2 regions of the Sporosarcina thermotolerans genome follow, and region 1 is predicted to be linked to the other one. Evidence: a T-box and tRNA genes for the amino acid it is inferred to sense, from the RefSeq annotation. Region 1 holds a T-box; the other holds one or more tRNA genes.
The links. A T-box is a leader RNA that pairs with one kind of tRNA and senses whether it is charged. The one in region 1 lies ahead of metG (methionine--tRNA ligase), so its partner is inferred to be a tRNA-Met.
Positions count from the first base shown of each region.

Region 2: it has a tRNA-Met gene. The T-box ahead of metG (methionine--tRNA ligase) is inferred to sense a tRNA for this amino acid. The anticodon was not compared.

Region 1 covers NZ_JBHSRM010000011.1:12,786-16,204, reverse strand. Annotated here, with positions in the region: gene metG (methionine--tRNA ligase) at 1-1,390, opposite strand, end outside; T-box leader at 1,441-1,701, opposite strand; gene ACFPZG_RS06425 (hypothetical protein) at 1,755-1,928, opposite strand; gene ACFPZG_RS06420 (hypothetical protein) at 1,988-2,479, opposite strand; gene ACFPZG_RS06415 (hypothetical protein) at 2,666-3,199, opposite strand; gene ACFPZG_RS06410 (ABC transporter ATP-binding protein) at 3,407-3,419, shown strand, end outside.
Region 2 covers NZ_JBHSRM010000023.1:15,430-18,848, reverse strand. Annotated here, with positions in the region: gene ACFPZG_RS16850 (FtsB family cell division protein) at 1-284, shown strand, start outside; gene ACFPZG_RS16845 (S1 domain-containing RNA-binding protein) at 412-831, shown strand; gene ACFPZG_RS16840 (hypothetical protein) at 812-1,027, shown strand; gene ACFPZG_RS16835 (DinB family protein) at 1,204-1,680, shown strand; tRNA gene ACFPZG_RS16830 (tRNA-Met) at 1,855-1,928, opposite strand; gene ACFPZG_RS16825 (SpoIIE family protein phosphatase) at 2,125-3,419, shown strand, end outside.

The DNA.
Region 1 (3,419 bases):
CCTCTTTTACTTGAATCCATGGCTTTTCCTCATCAAAGTATTTATTCGCTTGGCGGATGAAATCGAATAGCGTTTCAATTGTTTCTTTGAAATGACCGTCCTCGATTTTTTTGCCGACAATATGGTAAAGACCCGCAACTGTATTTTTTATTCCTTTATTAATTTCCGTTTGAGGAACAACCCCACCATACGACTTTTCGATAAACTTCAACGTCCGATTCACAAAGTTCCCGTATGCACCTAACAACTCAGAGTTATGACTATAAATAAACTCACGCCAAGAAAAATCCGCATCTCTGTTTTCAGGAGCATTCGCAGTCAAAAAGTACCTCACCGAATCGGGATGATATCGTTCCAAAATATCCGGCACCCACACCGCCCAGTTTTGGCTTGTCGATAACTTCCGTTTTTCCAACGTCAAGTACTCATTTGAGATAACGTGAGTTGGCACTGCCTTTTCCTTGCCAATTCCCATCAAAATGGCGGGCCAAATGATCGTGTGAAACGGGATATTATCTTTGCCATGGACATAGTAGGCAACCGTTTCTTCATCCCAAAACGTAGCGATATCGGTCCGGTTCAACATTGCCCATTCCCGGCTCGCGGAATAATAGCCTGTCACCGCCTCAATCCACACGTAAATCTTCTTATCCTCGTAACCTGCAACCGGTACATTGACGCCGTTTTCCAAATCCCTTGAAACAGCTCGGTCATGTAGACCTTCTTGTAAATACCGCTCAGACTGGCGAATGGCATTTTCACGCCATCTTCCATCTTCATCAGCACTTGCTACAAACGATTCAAGTTGCTTTTGGAATTCACTTAATTTGAAATAAAAATGCTCGGTCTTGCGCACAGTCGGCTCCTTGCCGCATAGTTTACAAGTTCGATTTATCAAATCAAGCGGATCTAAAATGGAACCGCAGCTGTCACATTGATCGCCCCGCGCTTGGCTTCCGCAATTCGGACAAGTTCCTTCGACAAAACGGTCCGGAAGAAATCGTTCATCAAACTCGCAGTACGTCTGCTCCATTTCCTTTTTGTATATAAACCCGCGCTCCAACAGCTTCAGAAAAACTTCACGGACTACTTCATGATGGAACGACCCATCCGTTCGCGTATAAAGATCATACGAGAATCCTAATCTCAAAAAACTGACAACAAACTCAGTGTGATAACGATCGGCAATCTTCTTCACGGACACTCCTTCCGCAGCCGCCCGTATCGAAATTGGTGTTCCATTACAGTCACTCCCCGAAACATAAAGCACCTTTTCGCCCTTCAAACGAAAATACCTTGCCAAGATATCACCCGGCAACAACGCCGCGATATGCCCAAGATGCAGCGAACCATTCGCATACGGCCAAGCCCCACCAATAAAAACAGTCATTTCCATTCCTCCTTAAAAATAAAAAACCCCCGCCCTCATCGATAAAAATCGATAAGGACGGGGTTCATATACCCGTGGTACCACCTTACTGCACAATTAGTTCACACTAATTATCTCCAAAAGTACGCGCCAAAAAAGCGTTATACTTTGGCGAGGATAACAAGCGCCAACTCTCGGCGCATCCTACTAGTCCGAAGACGTTCAGTGCGCGGCTCAAGGATCATGTTCAAAAGATTTGTCCGCTTCATTTCCACCGTCAGAAGCTCTCTATGCGACATCCTCTTTTTACTTTTCCCTCTCATTGCCTTTAGTAAGATGTAGTTGAAATGATTATAGTCGTTTGATTCAGAGAAATCAATAGTGTTTACCCATTTGTAGGCGGGCGTTGTTGGTCATTTGCCTTTTTCTTGTTGTTTTTATTTTTCACGTTGTCGTTCTTTCCAATCACACCTAAATCATCAGGGCTGATGTCAAAGCCATACCCGAATTCCTCGCGATCCAATGTATTGCCTTTTTTGAATTTCTTTTCTTTTGCCATGTCAGTTCACCTCCCGTATATGCAAAGCTTGTTCAACTGGGAGATGATTATTCATTCACTTACTTCTCTTTCACCGACAATAAAAATGCATAAATCGCTTCGCCTTTCACGTCGCCGCTCCAGATCGCTTTGACGGTCATGAAATACCTTCCTTCAGCCGTGGGCACTTTTGCTTTGTCGCCGTTCACTTCCACAGCTGTTGTTTCGCCGTTTTTATGGATGAGCACTTCATATGCGTCCGGTTGCGGAAAGTCTTTTAATTCGGGAGAAACAAGGAGATAGAAGTTGATTTCACCCCCAGGCTTCACTTGATTGGCACGTGCATGTTCCAACATTTCCTGTGCAGGCGTTAGCTCCAAAGAGCACTTTTTATCTGCTGTTTCCCAGCAATGATTGTCATAATACATCCAAAAACCCACTTTGTTTTGGCTTACTAGAAGATCAGGTTTCAACGTGATTGCAGTTTCCTCCTCATTCACCACCTCGGTCGTTTGAGGTAAAGGAGCCGCTACTTCTTCCTCGTCCTTTTCATCATCCACACAACCGGACAAAAATAATGCGACTAACAGGACGTAAAACAGCAACCCTTTTCTAATTGGAAATCCCCTCCTTTATAGGTAGTGCCCTTTAATTCTTTGACAACACTTTTCGTGATACTCAATCCGAAAGGACCGACGGAAATTCCCTCTTGTATGATCAAAACCTCCATTCATACCACACCCCGGTCATCAAAATATCTACTCTTTCACCGACAATAAAAACGCATAAATCGCTTCGCCTTTCACGTCGCCGCTCCATATCGCTTTGACAGACATGTAATACCTTCCCTCGTTTAACGGAGCTTTAATTTGATTGCCTACTACTTCCGCTTCCTTCATTTCCCCGTCTTCATCTACATAGACTTTGAAAGAATCGGGCTTAGGAAAATCAAAGTCCTCCATTGGTCTACTGAATCTGAATGTAAGGTCTTCCTCGGGTCTTACTCGAGTGGACTGCTCATGCTCCAAAAGTGCCTTGGATGGGGTTGGTTCAAGTGAGCATTGTTTCTCCTCACTTTCCCAACAAAACTTGTCACGGATTGACCGAACGGTAGCCGGTAGATTTGTTTCATTTTCATTTATTACAATGGATATTTCAGGTCTTATAGTAATGCCTTTGCTTGCCTCTATCGGCTCTGTCGGCTCTCTTGGCAACTGGACTACTTCATCCTTCTCTTTTTGGTCATCCACACATGCGCCTAACAATAGCGCGCCGAACAGGACAAACGGCAACAACCATTTTCTTATTGCAATCCTCCCCTTTATAAGTAATACCGTTGAACTTATCCATTTCTATCCACAGTCTATCATTCATACAATTTATAAACAATAAGAATTATCATATTAATTAAAGGATTTCCACGGTTTGTGTGGTAGTAAGAAAGAAGGGGAAATTTGTAAAACGATGTGAGTGTGACGAAAAAGAAAGGGTGTGGGGGAATGATTGTACAAG
Region 2 (3,419 bases), on a different contig from region 1:
CTGTAATTGCGTTTGTATTATTCGGTGGTTTAACGAGTATGTATATTCAGCAAAAACAGACCTTGCAGGATAAAGAGTTGGAGAAGAAAGAAATGCTTGCACAGTTGGAACAGGTGAATGAAGAACAGGATCTTCTTAAAAAACAGCTTGTTAAACTGGATGATGAAGAATACATTGCAAAGTTAGCTCGGAAAGAGTACTTTTTATCTGATGAAAATGAAATCATCTTTTCAGTGCCTGAAAAAAAGAAGAAAAGTGATGAAAAAGATGACGGAAAAGAGTAGTCTTATTGACACTCTTTTTTTGTTGGCTATAATGAAAGTAAGGATCTTGCAAATGCAAGACTCGCCATATGGTAAAAAGGCTTCTGAAATAGGGGTCGTTTAAATCTTAAGGAGGAGCATTTTTTTTATGTCAATTGAAGTAGGCAGCAAGTTACAGGGGAAAGTTACAGGGATCACAAACTTCGGTGCGTTCGTCGAACTACCGAACGGTTCAACTGGTCTCGTCCATATCAGTGAAGTGGCGGACAATTATGTTAAGGATATTAACGACCACCTAAAAGTAGGCGACATGGTTGAAGTGAAAGTGATGAATGTCGGCACGGACGGTAAAATCGGGTTATCGATCAGAAAAGCGAAACCTGAATCTGAGCGCCCTCAACGCCCTCAACGTCCTCGTCACAGCGGTGGCCGTTCAAGCAACAACGAGCGTCCTGAGAATTTTGAGCAAAAAATGGCGAAATTCATGAAAGATAGTGAAGAACGCCTTACAACTTTGAAAAGAGCAACAGAATCTAAACGCGGTGGCCGTGGCGCAAGAAGAGGGTAACTTGCTGGCTGTTTTAATTCGTAAAAATGAAACTCATATAAGCGATCTGGCATCTATTAAGATGCCGATCGTTTTTTTTTGTGCTATTTTGCGGAAATGGGTACTTATTTTGCGGAAATGGGTACTTATTTTGGTTAAAGGAGAAGATATGTGGCGGAAAGGAGAACTCTTTTGGGTTAAAGGAGAAGTCATGTGAGGGAAAGGAGAACTCTTTTGGGTTAAAGGAGAAGTTATGTGGTGGAAAGGAGAACTTCTCGTGAGTAATTGAGAAGACTAACGAAGTGAAAAAAGAAAAACCCTTTTCATGGAGTACAAAGGATTTCAAGTCTGCTGCATCGAATAGAAGACATTAGAAAAAGGAGGAGAGTTGAAATGAGCAAATCTGAAATAATAAAAGACCTAACAAAGTACATCGATTGGATTGATTCGCTGCAAACATTGTCAGAACAACAGGCGAATGCGCCGTATCAAGAAGGGAAATGGTCGCCGAAAGAGATTCTTATGCATATGGCGGAATGGGATCGATTTACTGTCGAGGAAAGATTGCCTGAAATGCAAGAAGGCAATGTATTAAAGAATGTGCCATTTGAGCCGTTTAATAAAGAAGCCGCAAGACTTGCAAATGAAAAGACATTTGAAGAGATTAGGAACTATGCAAAGGAACAGCGCGAAAGAATACTAAAGCAACTGCAGTTAGTTGATGAAACGGATTGGATAAAAGAGTTTAAAATAGGAAATCATTCAATGTCGATAAAGCAGTATTTTGCGGATTTTGTTTGGCATGATTCGCATCATAAGGAACAAATCGAGTCGGTTCGCAAGGATGAGGAGATTTATTTGGAGTCTTAATGAAGTATTGGATTTATGCGTGAGTTCTTGAGTTTATAAGTAATTGGAGAAGTTTATGCGTGTATAGGAAAAGTTATGCGTATCTATCGCACTTTATGCGTTTTTGCAGTGATTTTTTCGTTTTTTGCTAAAAAAAGCGGTCTGTCATTAGACAGACCGCTTACTTTTCGTTTATGGCGGCAGAGGGGATCGAACCCCCGACCTTACGGGTATGAACCGTACGCTCTAGCCAGCTGAGCTACGCCGCCGTTATTTAGGTCATTCATCTGAACGACAATCATTATAATACATGCCATTGAACCATCTGTCAACCTATCGTTGAAAAATAGAATAATTCTACGGAACACGTCGAAATGTTTTTATAGGTGCTTGTCAGGAACAGACAAAATCTTCGGAACAATCTATGTATACTGAGGGGCAAGTAGACATAGGGGGAATGTGGAGATGAAGATGGTAAGCAATCTTGAAAGGCCGTTCGTGCAGCAGATTCGCCATACTCTGGAATCAGTGGGGAATCGGAAGATGTATATACTCATGGCGATTTTCTTTTTAGCGAGTACATTTTTCTTGTCGCAAGCTGTGTTATTTGATGCGGCGGTTCCGTTTTTCTTGCCTATTTGGGCATTGGCGCAGGCGCGATTCAGGAAACATCTCATTTATGTATTTATCGGGGGAATGGCTGGGGGAGCCTTTCTTGGGTTAGGACAAGCAGTGATCTACTTATTGCAATTACTGCTATTCAATGTAGTGAGCAAGCATCCACTTACTCGGAAGTCTATTCCGCTGACAGTGGCGGGAACGATTATAGTTGTTCAGGTGCTTTGGCAGTTTATCATGTACAGCGGGCAACCGCCTGTCAATGTTCAGTTGACCATCGGATTTGAGGCGATACTGGCATTGTTCATGACATTCTTCCTTTTTGTCGCCTTTCCACATAGAGAACGGATCTTTTTTGGCCAATGGTCGCCGGAGCGGCTTGGGGCTGTTTGTATCGTCGGCATTATGGCGACAACGGGAATGGGGAATTTAATGGTTGGACCGATTTCAACTTCGGGACTACTGCTTCATCTTACCATCCTACTTGCTGCATCGGCGGGGGGACTGCCGTTTTCAACGACTATTGCAATGATGATTGCCGCAATTGCGGGTGTTGCGGAATTATCGTTTACAGGCATGATGGCTGTGTATGGAATGACCGGATTTTTTGCAGGTGCGTTAAGTCGGCTCGGGAAATTGGGAATAGCGACAGGAGGTTTTGCTGTATCTGTCTTTTTCCTGTTATATGATTTGACGTTGCCGCTTGACACATCCCACTTTCTTACAATTGGCCTTGCGACGTTTCTATTTTTCTTAATCCCAACCAAGAAAGTCGAGCCAATTACCCGGATGATTACACCAGGACAACAGGATCTATCGGTGAAACGGCAAAAGTGGCTGACAAGTCGGTTGGACGATCAATTATCAGACTTTCAGCAGTTTGCAGAATTCATGTCAAACCTTGTCAATGATCGTTTTGCCTCGGATGACGCCAATGCGACACAGCCGATTCCTTCGATTTGTCAGTCGTGCTTCCGCTATTCAAAATGCTGGGAAGGGAATGGGGAAGGGATGCCTCGACTTCTATATGAATGGGAGACAACCTACTCAGCGACAAAGAAAGCAGCCCGTCACCGTGTTGAGGAACGGATCAAATATAAATGTATCCGCTCTTCGGGCCTGATAGCAGAGCTTGAAGAACA